Regions from separate parts of the Pseudomonas sp. SDO5522_S412 genome, predicted to be linked through region 2. Evidence: predicted binding sites of a transcription regulator. Region 2 holds the regulator's gene; each other region holds the start of a gene.
The links. Region 2 encodes FliA, which starts transcription of late flagellar genes. Its sites were predicted from a motif close to CTAAAGTTTNNNNNNNNNNNGCCGNTAA; they were not measured.
Positions count from the first base shown of each region.

Region 1: ACW9I6_RS03240 (methyl-accepting chemotaxis protein) is a predicted target of FliA. The motif match lies at 1,668-1,695, and genes of this name have one in related genera.
Region 3: ACW9I6_RS04865 (methyl-accepting chemotaxis protein) is a predicted target of FliA. The motif match lies at 2,441-2,468, and genes of this name have one in related genera.

Region 1 is NZ_JBSVWQ010000007.1:21,901-26,091, forward strand. It holds gene ACW9I6_RS03240 (methyl-accepting chemotaxis protein) at 1-1,609, opposite strand, end outside; gene ACW9I6_RS03245 (aldo/keto reductase) at 1,775-2,770, opposite strand; gene ACW9I6_RS03250 (LysR family transcriptional regulator) at 2,889-3,806, shown strand; gene ACW9I6_RS03255 (AraC family transcriptional regulator) at 3,797-4,191, opposite strand, start outside.
Region 2 is NZ_JBSVWQ010000079.1:18,956-23,146, reverse strand. It holds gene flhF (flagellar biosynthesis protein FlhF) at 2-1,318, shown strand; gene fleN (flagellar synthesis regulator FleN) at 1,439-2,272, shown strand; gene fliA (RNA polymerase sigma factor FliA) at 2,269-3,009, shown strand; gene ACW9I6_RS17365 (chemotaxis response regulator CheY) at 3,180-3,554, shown strand; gene ACW9I6_RS17360 (protein phosphatase CheZ) at 3,573-4,191, shown strand, end outside.
Region 3 is NZ_JBSVWQ010000011.1:43,765-47,955, reverse strand. It holds partial or broken gene ACW9I6_RS04875 (cache domain-containing protein) at 1-727, opposite strand, end outside; gene ACW9I6_RS04870 (Na+/H+ antiporter family protein) at 798-2,117, opposite strand; gene ACW9I6_RS04865 (methyl-accepting chemotaxis protein) at 2,512-4,191, shown strand, end outside.

The DNA.
Region 1 (4,191 bases), on a different contig from region 2:
CGCGGACTTCGTCGGCCACCACCGCAAAACCCCGGCCTTGTTCGCCGGCCCGGGCGGCTTCGATGGCCGCGTTGAGTGCCAGCAGGTTGGTCTGGCCGGCGATGGCGCCGATCACGCCGAGGGTTTCGGTGATGCGGGCGGCATCCTGGCGCATGTTTTCCACGGTGTGGGTGGCGCTGGAGACCTCGCCGATCAACGCGCTGACGCTGCGGGAAGCTTCGCCGACCACCACCCGCGAACGGTCGGCGTGCTCGTTGGCGCGCTGGGTGAACGCAGCCGTTTCGGCGGCGTTCTCGGCCACGGTGTCGGCGGTGGAACTCATCTCGGTGATGGCCGTGACGGTCTGGTCGGTTTCCGAGGCATGGCGGACCAGGATCTGGTTGGTCTGGGCCGACGTCTGCTGCAATTGCGCCAGGCTCGACGACATGGCGCCGGTGGCGAGGGTCACTTCTCCAATCATGTTTTGCAGGTAGACGATAAAGCGGTTCACCGAATGGCCAATCGCCCCCAGTTCATCCTCGGCGCGGATGGTGATGCGCCGGGTCAGGTCGGCATCGCCGTTGGACAGTGCGTCGATATTGGTCTTCAGCGCGGTCATCCGGTGCACCAGCTGGCGGATGGCGTACACCGCCAACAGCACCAACAGCAGGATCATCGGGATTTGCAGCATCGCCAACGTGCCCAGTACGTCATCACGTTGGGCGGTGATCAGCGAGGTCGGCAGCGCAGTGGCGAGGAACCACGGGGTGCCTTCGATCGGGCGCATGAAGAACGTGCTGGCCACGCCCTGGTTGTCGAACTCGCTGCGTTGCAGGGTTTGATCACGATGGGCCAGGCCGGCGCTGACCTGGGCGGCAAAGGCCGAGGTGCCGGCCAATTCGCTGATGTTCTTCAACACCACGGGGCCGCTGATGCGCGTGCTGTTGCTGATGATCTTGCCGTCGCCTTCGACGATCAGCATTTGCCCGCCGAGGTCTTTTTCCTTGCTGGCCACCAGGTCATTGAAGAAACCCAGGGTCACGTCGATGGTGGCGACGCCATAGGCTGCGCCGTCACGCTGGATCGCCATCGCGCAGTTGGTGCGTGGCTCCTGGCTGGCGTCATCCTTGTAGGCCGCCGCCCAGGCGCACTGGCCGCGGGGCGAAGCGAGGCCGCCCTTGTACCAGCTCTGGTCGTAGTAGTTGGGGGCCGCGTCGCTGTTCCAGAAGGTGTTCACCGCCAGCTTGCCCGAGGCATCGCGGTGCCAGAAGGTGCTGTGCTTGTTGCGCCCCGGCGTGCGCTGGTTGGGCAGGGGCCAGATGCCGCCGCCGAACACTTTCAATTCGCCGTACTGGTCCACCAGGCCTGGCAGCACCTTGTCGATGGCGTCGCTGTCCAGCAGCGGGATGGTTTGGGTGATGCTGCGTTGCTGGGCCTGAACCTTGTTCAGCTCGCCCTGGATCTGCTCGGCCACTTCGGCAATACGATTGAGGGCCACCTGTTCTTCGGTGTGGCGCAGCTTGGGGGCCACCAACTGTCCGATGCCCACCACCGTCAAGACGAATAACAACAGGACGAACAGCACCAGGAACAGGGTGTAGCGGGCTTGGATAGAGCGCAATGAGGGCATGGGGTCGTCCTTACGAAGCGTTTATTGTGCGACGCGGCTTTGTTAGAGCTTCGAAGGGCTATCGGCTTGGGACGGGCGAGCTTGAGGCACTATCGTGCAAGAAAACCCAGGGCAGGGATTTAAGGCGCGGAGCTGGCGAGCCAGCCCCGATCCGGCGTGGCAGGATTATTTGTCCAGCATCTGCATGACCGCTTCCGGGTAGCGCAGCCCGGCTGTGGCGTTGGCCGGGAAGATCGCCTCCAGCGCCGCCAACTCGGTCGGGCTGAGCTTGACCTCCAGTGCCGCGACGTTCTCTTCCAGGTATTTGCGTTGCTTGGTCCCCGGGATCGGGATCAGGTAATCCCCTTGCGCCAGCACCCAGGCCAACGCCAGTTGCCCGGCGGTCACGCCCTTGTCGGCAGCCAGGGCTTGTACCTGTTTCACCAGCAGCAGGTTCTTCGCAAAGTTTTCACCCTGGAAACGCGGGCTGAACCGGCGATAGTCATCCGCCGCAAAGTCATCCGGGCTTTTCAGCGCGCCGGTCAGGAAGCCGCGGCCCAGTGGGCTGTAGGGCACAAACGCGATTCCCAGGCGTTGGCAGGCCGCGAGGCAACCGTTGTCTTCCTGATCACGGCTCCATAACGAATATTCGCTTTGCAGGGCGCTGATGGGATGCACCCTGTGAGCGCGCTCCAGGGTAGCCGCCGACGCTTCACTCAAGCCCAGGTAACGCACCTTGCCTTGCTTGACCAGTTCGGCCATGGCGCCAACGGTTTCTTCAATCGCCACTTCGGGGTCGATGCGGTGCTGGTAATACAGGTCCAGGGTTTCCACGCCCAGGCGCTTCAAGGTGCCGTCGATGGCCTCGCGAATGTATTCCGGGCGGCCGTTGACGCCACGCAGTGCCGGGTTCGCCGGGTCGCGCACGATGCCGAACTTGCTGGCGAGGAACACCTGGTCGCGCTTGCCGGCGATGGCTTTGCCAATCAGTTTTTCGTTGGTATGGGGGCCGTATATGTCGGCGGTGTCCAGCAGGTTGATCCCCAGTTCCAGGGCGCGGTGCAGAGTGGCGATGGCTTCGGTGGTGTCGGTGCCGGTGGTGTAGAAATCGGTCATGCCCATGCAGCCGAGGCCGATGGCGGACACCTGGGGACCGTTTTTACCGAGTTGACGTGTGTGCATGGGTCCAGCTCCTGTGTGGGAAGGCCTCCATTGTTGCCCTCGACAAAAGCGGGATAAACCGGCTAAAACCGCTATCACTATTATGAAATTCTAAATAATCCCTGAAGGAAACCGGCCCGTGGACCGTTTTAATGCGATGCGAGTGTTCGTGCGGATTGTCGAACTGGGCGGGTTTGCCAAGGCGGCTGACAGCCTGCAACTGCCGCGTGCCTCGGTGACCATCCTGATCAAGCAACTGGAGGCGCACCTGGGGGTGCAACTGTTGCAGCGCACCACACGCCAGGTCAGCCCGACCCTGGACGGTGCCGCCTACTACCAGCGTTGCGTGAGCCTGCTGGCGGACCTTGAGGAAACCGAGGCGGTATTCTCCACCAGCCGACGAAACCCGCGCGGCACGTTGCGTATCGATATGCCGTCCGGGATCGGGCGTTTCCTTGTGATTCCGGCAATGCCCGAGTTCACCACACGTTACCCGCAGATTGATCTGGAAATCGGCCTCAACGACCGCCCGGTGGACCTGATCCGCGAAGGCGTTGACTGCGTGTTGCGCGGCGGGCTGGCGCTGGACGAGTCGCTGGTGGCCCGGCCGCTGGCGATGATGGATCAGGTGACCTGCGCCAGTCCCGGCTACTTGCAGCAGTTCGGCGTGCCATCGACGCTGGATGAGTTGGCCGGCCATCAAGTGGTGGAGTATTTCTCCAGCACCAGCGGCAAACGCTATGGCCTGGAGTTTCAGATCGGCAGCGACATCCGCTTGGTCGACCTGCCCAAGCAAGTGGCGGTCAACAGTGCCGATGGTTACCTGGCGGCCTGTGAGGCGGGTTACGGCCTGGTACAGACGCCGTACTACCACGCCGTTCGCCAGTTGGAAGCGGGCACGCTGGTGGAGGTGCTGGCGCATCAGCCGCCGCCCAGGTTACCGCTGACGGCGCTGTACCCGCCGCATCGCCAGCTGTCGCAACGGGTGCGGGTGTTTGTCGATTGGCTGGTGGAGTTGTGTGCCCGGCCGGGCAATGGGTTGCAGCGTCAACCTTGAGCCTTGCGGTAGGCGCCGGGCTGGAAGCCGGTGACCTTATGGAAGGCCCGGGTAAACGCCGCCACCGATTGATAACCCACGGCGAGGGACACGTCCGCTACGGTCTGGTCCTGCTTGAACAGTTGGCAGGCGTGGCGCACACGCATCATCAGCAGCACTTGCCCCGGCGACTGCCCGCACAGTTCATTGAAGCGCTTGAAGAACGCCGAGCGCGACAGGCCGGTGCAGGCCGCCATGCTTTCCAGGGTCCAGGGCTCGGCCGGGCGTGCGATCAACTGCTCCAGCAGGTTGGCAAATGCCGGTTGCCGAGCCAGCGCCGCCAGGCCGCCGAGGTCGGTGTTGTCCAGCACCTGTTGGCGCAGCACATACAGGAACAGCAGGTGGC
Region 2 (4,191 bases):
TATGCAAGTGAAGCGTTTTTTCGCCGCCGATATGCGTCAGGCCATGAAACTGGTACGTGATGAGTTGGGCGCCGACGCTGCGATTATCGGTAACCGTCGTATTGCCGGCGGTGTGGAGCTGACGGCTGCCCTGGATTACAAACCCTCGGCCCTGGCGCCGCGCGTGCCGAACATGGAACTGGAAGACGAGCTGCGCAAGACCGCTTCACGCATTGTCTCGGCCCAGGCTGAACTGAGCATGCGTGGCGACAGCGACGCCTCCACCAATCGCCAGCTGTTTGCCGGGCTGCCGTTGACCGCGTCCGAGCCGCTGGTAGAGCCGACTTTTGTTGAACCACCGCGTCCTGCTGCGCCAGCCCCGGCGCCGGCGGTAGACCAGCGGGTGTTCGACTCGATGCGTTTCGAACTCAACGGCCTGCGTGAACTGCTGGAAGTGCAGCTGGGTTCGCTGGCCTGGAACCAGTTGCAGGGCAGCCAGCCACAACAGGCCAACCTGTGGCGTCGCCTGCAACGCATTGGCCTTTCCGGCCCGTTGTCCCGCGACCTGCTGCAACTGACCACGCAAATTGAAGAACCTCGCCAGGCCTGGCGCATGCTCCTGGCCCACCTGGCGCGGATGATCGTCACCCCGGAAATCGAACCCCTGGAAGAAGGCGGTGTGATTGCCATGGTCGGCCCGGCCGGCATGGGCAAGACCACCACCCTGGCCAAGCTGGCCGCACGTTACGTGCTCAAGTACGGCGCCCAGAACATCGCGCTGGTGAGCATGGACAGCTACCGCATCGGCGCCCAGGAACAACTCAAGACCCTGGGCCGCATCCTCAATGTGCCGGTGACCCACGTCGACCCGGGCCAGTCCCTGGCCAACGCCCTCGACCCATTGCTGCGCAAGCGCGTAGTGCTGATCGACACCGCCGGCCTGCAAGCCAGCGACCCGGCCCTGCGCATGCAGCTGGAAAGCCTGGCCGGGCGCGGGATCAAATCCAGAAACTATTTGGTGCTTGCCACTACCAGCCAGAAGCAGGTATTGACCGCCGCCTACCACAGCTACAAGCGCTGCGGGCTGGCGGGTTGCATCCTGACTAAACTGGATGAGACGGCAAGCCTGGGCGAAGTATTGAGCCTGGCAATCAGTCATGAATTACCGGTCGCCTACCTGACCGACGGGCCGCGAATCCCGGATGATCTGCATCTGCCGCGCCGTCATCAGTTGGTCAGCCGGGCTGTCAGCGTGCAAATGCAGGAAGAACCCAGTGAGGAAGCTATGGCTGACATGTTTGCTGACCTCTACCACAGCCCGAACAAGCGAGTTGGGTGAGGCATCATGGCTTTCTATTTAAAAATGACAGTGAAAAGTATCTACATCGATGGCCTGCCAGCAGTTCGCGCGGCCAACTTATGTAGCCTGCGTCTAAGCAAGACAAGGTAAAGAAATAAAATGGGCAGCATGCATCCCGTACAGGTGATCGCGGTGACCGGCGGCAAAGGTGGCGTCGGGAAAACTAACGTGTCAGTGAATTTGTCCCTGGCCCTGGCAGAGCTTGGCCGTCGCGTCATGCTGCTGGATGCTGACCTGGGGCTGGCGAACGTCGACGTTCTGCTGGGACTGACGCCCAAACATACCCTGGCCGATGTCATCGAAGGCCGCTGTGAGCTGCGCGACGTACTGTTGCAAGGCCCCGGCGGGATTCGCATCGTGCCGGCCGCTTCCGGCACCCAGAGCATGGTGCACCTGAGTCCGGCGCAACATGCCGGCCTGATTCAGGCGTTCAGCGACATTGGCGACAACCTCGACGTACTGGTGATCGACACCGCCGCCGGGATCGGCGAGTCGGTGGTCAGTTTCGTGCGCGCAGCGCAGGAAGTGTTGCTGGTGGTGTGCGACGAACCCACCTCGATCACCGACGCCTACGCCCTGATCAAACTGCTCAACCGCGACTACGGCATGAACCGCTTCCGCGTGCTGGCCAACATGGCCCAAAGCCCGCAGGAAGGGCGGAATCTGTTCGCCAAGTTGACCAAGGTCACGGATCGCTTCCTCGATGTCGCCTTACAATACGTTGGCGCAGTTCCTTACGACGAGTGTGTGCGCAAGGCCGTGCAAAAGCAGCGTGCGGTCTATGAAGCGTTCCCTCGTTCGAAGTGCGCATTGGCGTTCAAGGCTATTGCCCAGAAGGTCGATACCTGGCCGTTGCCCGCCAATCCCCGGGGGCATCTGGAGTTTTTCGTCGAGCGATTGGTGCATCAGACGAGCGCAGGACCGGTGCTATGACAGCCAGCGGCTACAACCTTTACAAGAAGTCGGCACGTGACAGTCAAGTCGAATTGATCGAGCGCTATGCGCCCCTGGTCAAGCGCATTGCCTATCACCTGCTGGCGCGCTTGCCTGCCAGCGTGCAGGTCGAGGACTTGATCCAGGCCGGGATGATCGGCCTGCTTGAAGTGTCGACCAAGTACGACGCGAGCAAGGGCGCGAGTTTCGAGACATACGCGGGTATCCGTATCCGTGGGGCCATGCTCGATGAAGTGCGTAAAGGTGATTGGGCGCCGCGATCAGTGCACCGCAATACGCGGATGGTGAGTGACGCAATTCGCTCAATTGAAGCAAAAACCGGTCGCGACGCTAAAGATCATGAAGTTGCGGCCGAACTCCAATTGAGTCTCGACGATTACTACGGGATTTTGAACGATACCTTGGGCAGCCGGCTGTTCAGTTTCGACGACCTTTTACAGGACGGCGAACATGAAGGGCTGCACGAGGACGGCGCGAGTGCCCATCTCGAACCGTCACGGGACCTGGAAGATGAACGCTTCCAGAGCGCGCTGGCGGACGCGATAGCCAATTTGCCGGAGCGTGAGCGACTGGTGTTGGCGCTGTACTACGACGAAGAGCTGAACCTCAAGGAAATCGGTGAGGTCCTGGGGGTCAGCGAATCGCGGGTCAGCCAGTTACACAGCCAGTGCGCGGCCCGCTTGCGGGGGCGTTTGGGAGAGTGGCGAGCGCGCTGACAGGCAGTGTGGGGACACTGCGAACGATACCGTCCAGGCCCTGCGCCCGGACGGGCTTGGCCCGTGGTGCGCCCCCGGTAGTCCTTTTTGTGTAACGCCTGTTGATTGATATGGCGCGCCCAGGTGCTGGGCGCGTTTAAGACTGCTTGGAGGTCGAATTGGACAAGAACATGAAAATCCTCATCGTTGATGACTTCTCAACGATGCGGCGGATCATAAAAAACCTGTTGCGTGACCTTGGGTTCACTAACACGGTCGAGGCGGATGACGGTATTACGGCGATTCCGATCCTCAACAGCGGGAGCATCGACTTTCTGGTAACGGACTGGAACATGCCGGGCATGACCGGTATCGATCTGCTGCGCCACGTGCGCGCTGATGAAAAACTGCGCAGCCTGCCTGTGCTGATGGTGACCGCTGAAGCCAAGCGTGAACAGATCATCGAAGCCGCCCAGGCCGGGGTCAACGGCTACGTGGTCAAGCCATTCACTGCACTGGCCTTGAAAGAGAAGATCGAAAAGATCTTCGAACGCATCGGTCATTGATGCTGCCACGGGGGAGCTATGGAGCATAAAGAATCATCGCAGGCCGACTTTGAGTCGACCCTGAAAAAACATGCTCATCAACTCGTCGAAAGCCTTGAAAGAGGCCAGTTCGGCGACGCGGTGCAGTTGATCCATGAGCTCAACCAGACCCGTGACCGCGGCCTGTACCAGGAAGTGGGCAAGCTCACCCGTGAGTTGCACAGTGCGATAGTCAATTTTCAGATTGACCCGCACATGCCCCAGGCCGAGGAAATCTCGCAGATCACGGATGCCACCGAACGCCTGTCCTACGTGGTCAGGCTGACTGAGGCGGCGGCCAACCGCACCATGGACCTGGTGGAAAACGCCACGCCTCTGGTCAACGGTATGGCCAGTGAAGCCAAGGCCCTGAGCACTGACTGGGGCCGGTTCATGCGTCGGGAAGTGGGCGCTGAGGAGTTTCGTGAGTTGGCGCGTCGGGTCGAGGGCTTTTTGTCCCGCAGCGAGCAGGAAAACCGCACGGTTTCCAGCAACCTCAATGACATTCTGCTGGCCCAGGATTACCAGGACCTCACCGGTCAGGTGATCAAGCGTGTGACCCAACTGGTCACCGAAGTGGAAAGCAACCTGCTCAAACTGGTGTTGATGGCGGGCCAGG
Region 3 (4,191 bases), on a different contig from region 2:
CGTCGAGGTTGATCTTCATCAGGTGCAACGGCCGCAGGATGGTATTGGCCACCAGCATGCCCACGGCGGCAATCACCAACAGCACCACCACGGCAATGCCGATGATGCTCAGCACCACGCCTTCCATGCGTTTCTCCACCTTGGCCTGAACCTCGGCAACCTGGGCGTCGATGCCATCCAGGTTCACCGAGGTACCGATCACCATGTCCCACTTGGGCAAGTATTCGGTGTAGCCAAGCTTGGGCACCAGCTCGGTCTGGCCGGGCTGCGTCGAGCTGTATTGCAGGTAGTGGGTGCCGTCCTTGCCGACTTTCACCAGGTCGCGGTTGACGTAGACGCCGTTCGGGTCGCGGTTGTCCTTGAAGCTTTTGCCGACGCCGTCCGGGCTGTTGCCCTTGAACAGGCGAATGGTCTCGGAGTCGTAGCCGAAGAAATAACCGTCCTTGCCATAGCTGATGTTGGACAGCAGCTTGACCACTTGCGCCCGTGCGGCCGTATCGCCTTGGGCGGCAGCGTCGTACAGCGGCTTGATGGTGGTCATGGCCACCTCGACGTAACCGCGCAAGGTGGTCTTGGCGTCGTTGAGCAGGTTCTGACGGGTTTCTTCAACCTCGTTACGGGCCTGCTCCCGGAGGATCCAGACCGTGGTCAGGCTGATGATCACGGCAAACAACAACACGGGCAGGACAGCAAGGGACAGTACTTTGGCCTTTAGACTCAGACGCATGGCTCTTCTCTCTTGAGGGACAACTCAAGAGGTTAACGGCTAGTTACAATAAATCTGTAGGACAATCCCGTCAGAGCGTCATCGCGGCAAACCAGCCAAACGCCAGCAGCGGAATGTTGTAGTGCAGGAAGGTCGGCACCACGGTGTCCCAGATATGGTGGTGCTGGCCATCGATGTTCAAACCGGAAGTCGGGCCCAGGGTGGAGTCCGACGCAGGCGAACCGGCATCACCCAATGCCCCGGCCGTGCCGACGATGCACACGATCGCCAGCGGGCTGAAGCCCAGCTGCACGCACAGCGGCACAAAGATCGCCGCCAGGATCGGCACCGTGGAAAACGACGAGCCGATGCCCATGGTCACCAGCAAGCCCACCAGCAGCATCAGCAGCGCGCCCACACCGCGGCTATGGCCGATAAACGCCGCGGAGGCTTGCACGAGTGTCTGCACTTCACCGGTGGCCTTGAGCACTTCGGCAAAGCCTGACGAGGCGATCATGATGAAGCCGATCATCGCCATCATCTTCATGCCTTCGGTGAACAGGTCATCGGTGTCGCGCCAGCGCACGATGCCCGACACCGAAAAGATCAGGAACCCGGCCAGGGCGCCAATGATCATCGAGTCCAGCCACAGCTGGATAATGAACGCCGCCGCAATCGCCAGGCCGGCCACCAGCAGGGTCAGCGGGTTGTAGTGCACCGCCACCTGCTCGACTCGCTCGATCTTCTCCAGGTCGTACACACGCTTCTTGCGGTAGCTGACAAACACCGCCACCAGCAAACCGACCACCATGCCCAGCGCCGGTAGGCCCATGGCATGGGTGACGTTGACCTGGCTGATGTCGACACCGCTCTTGGCCACGTTGGCCAGCAGGATCTGATTCAGGAAGATGTTGCCGAAGCCCACCGGCAGAAACATGTAGGGCGTGATCAGGCCGAAGGTCATGACGCAGGCGATGAGACGGCGGTCCAGCTGCAGTTTGGTCAGCACGTATAAAAGCGGCGGTACCAGCAGCGGGATAAACGCGATGTGGATCGGCAGGATGTTCTGCGAGGCGATGGCCACCACCCAGAGCAGACCGATCAGCAGCCATTTGACGTGACTGCCGCCCGTGGCTTCCTGGCGATCCACCAGCAGCAGGGCTTTATCGGCCAGCGCATGAGCCAGGCCGGATTTGGCAATCGCCACGGCGAACGCGCCGAGCAGCGCGTAGGACAACGCCACCGTCGCACCGCCACCCAGGCCGCTGTTGAACGCCTTGAGCGTCGCGTCGATACCCAGGCCGCCGGTCAGGCCACCCACCAGGGCGCCGACAATGATCGCGATCACCACATGCACGCGGGACAAGCTGAGCACCAGCATGGTGCCGACCGCGGCGATTACTGCATTAATCATCGTTACCTCAAGACAGAAAACATGAAAAAAGCACGCACCTGCCCGGGCTGCTGTCGGGAACGGCTGCCGCAAACCAGGTTTTAAGGGAGTTTTATTAGAGGGCGCGCACTTTGCAGCACCCGGCCTGCCTTGTCAAAAAAGTGGGGAGAAGGTTTGTCAGTGGTTAGGGGATTTGTCTGTGGCGAGGGGGCTTGTCCTGTGGCGAGGGGGCTTGTCCCCCGTTGGAGTGCGCAGCGCTCCCGCTTTTTTTGGGGCCGCTACGCAGCCCAACGGGGGACAAGCCCCCTCGCCACACAAACAGCTTTAAATTGATCGTTTGAATAAAGAAAATTTCCGAGCGGCCGATACAGGCAGATCGTCTCTGTCGTATCGAAAGGTTAAGGAAGGCTCCATGTCGCTCAGACAGCTGTCCATTCAATGGAAAATTACCCTGCTGGCCGGTCTTTGCCTGCTGGGCATCGTGACCTTGCTGGTAGGTCTCTCGCTGTACCGCATGGCGCAGAGCTCCGACCTGGTCAAGGCTTCCAGTATGGAAATGCTCGACGAAGCCGCCCAGGCGCGCATCGAAGCCCAGGGTGAGGTCCAGGCCTTGGGCATTCGCCAGCAGTTCATGGACGCCTATCAATACGGCCACGGTTTTTCCCGGCAGGTGTTGTTCCTGCGCGAACAGGCCGAGAAACGCTTCCTGGATGCCTTCGACCTGCGCGAAGACCTGACCCGGCAGGTCAAGGCCGCGCTGCAGGCCAACCCTGACCTGCTGGGCCTGTCCCTGGTATTCGAGGCCAACGCACTGGATGGCAAGGACGAATTGTTCGCCAACCAGCAAGAGCTGGGCAGCAACGACAAGGGCCGCTTTGCGCTGTACTGGTCCCAGCCGACTGCGGGCAAGCTGACTTCAATGTCGCTGCCCGAAAGCGACATGTCCGACACCAGCGTCGGACCCAGCGGCGAAAAAGCCAACGCCTGGTTCACCTGCCCGCGCACCACACTCAAGCCCTGCGTGATCGAGCCGTACTTCTATGTGATCGATGGGCAAAAGGTGCTGATGACCAGCATCGTCTTCCCGCTGATGGTCAACGGCAAAGTCATCGCCTCGCTGTCGGTGGACATCAACCTCAACAGCCTGCAAGCCGTCAGCCAGGGCGCCAGCCAGAAACTCTACGACGGCCAGACCAGCGTCAGCATCATCAGCCCGGTGGGCCTGCTGGCTGGCTACAGCCCGGACGCCGGCAAACTCAGCCAGCGCCTGGATGCCGTCGACACCGCCAACGGCGCGCAATTGATCAGTTCGCTTTCCACCAGCACCCAGACCCGCAGCGTGCGCACCGACCACCAACTCAAGGTGCTCGCGCCGTTCCAGCCGATCCCCGATGGCAAGCCGTGGGGCGTGTTGCTGGATGTTCCGGAAAAAGTCCTGGTGGCTCCGGCTGAAGCCCTGAAGTCCAAACTGGACGCCGATAACGCCAAGGGCACTCTGCTGGAACTGAGCCTGGGCCTGCTGGCAGCAATCGTCGGCCTGTTGCTGGTGTGGCTGATGGCCCGCAGCGTGACCCGGCCGATCCTCGGCGTGGCACGCATGCTGGAAGACATTGCCAGTGGCGAAGGTGACCTGACCCGCCGCCTGGCCTACGACAAACACGACGAACTCGGCGAATTGGCCGGCTGGTTCAACCGCTTCCTCGACAAGCTGCAGCCGATCATTGCCCAGGTCAAACGCTCAGTGCAGGACGCCCGTGGCACCGCCGACCAGTCGGCCGCCATCGCCACTGAAACCAGTGCCGGCATGGAGCAGCAATACCGTCAGGTCGACCAGGTGGCCACCGCCTCCCACGAGATGAGCGCCACCGCCCAGGACGTCGCCCGCAGTGCCGCGCAAGCCGCCCAGGCTGCCCGCGATGCCGATCAGGCGACGCGTGAAGGTTTGACCGTGATCGACCGCACCACCACCAGCATCGGCCACCTGGCGGCGGATATGAGCACCGCGATGGCCCAGGTTGAAGGACTGGCGGCCAACAGCGAGAAGATCGGTTCGGTACTGGAAGTGATTCGTGCAATCGCCGAGCAGACCAAC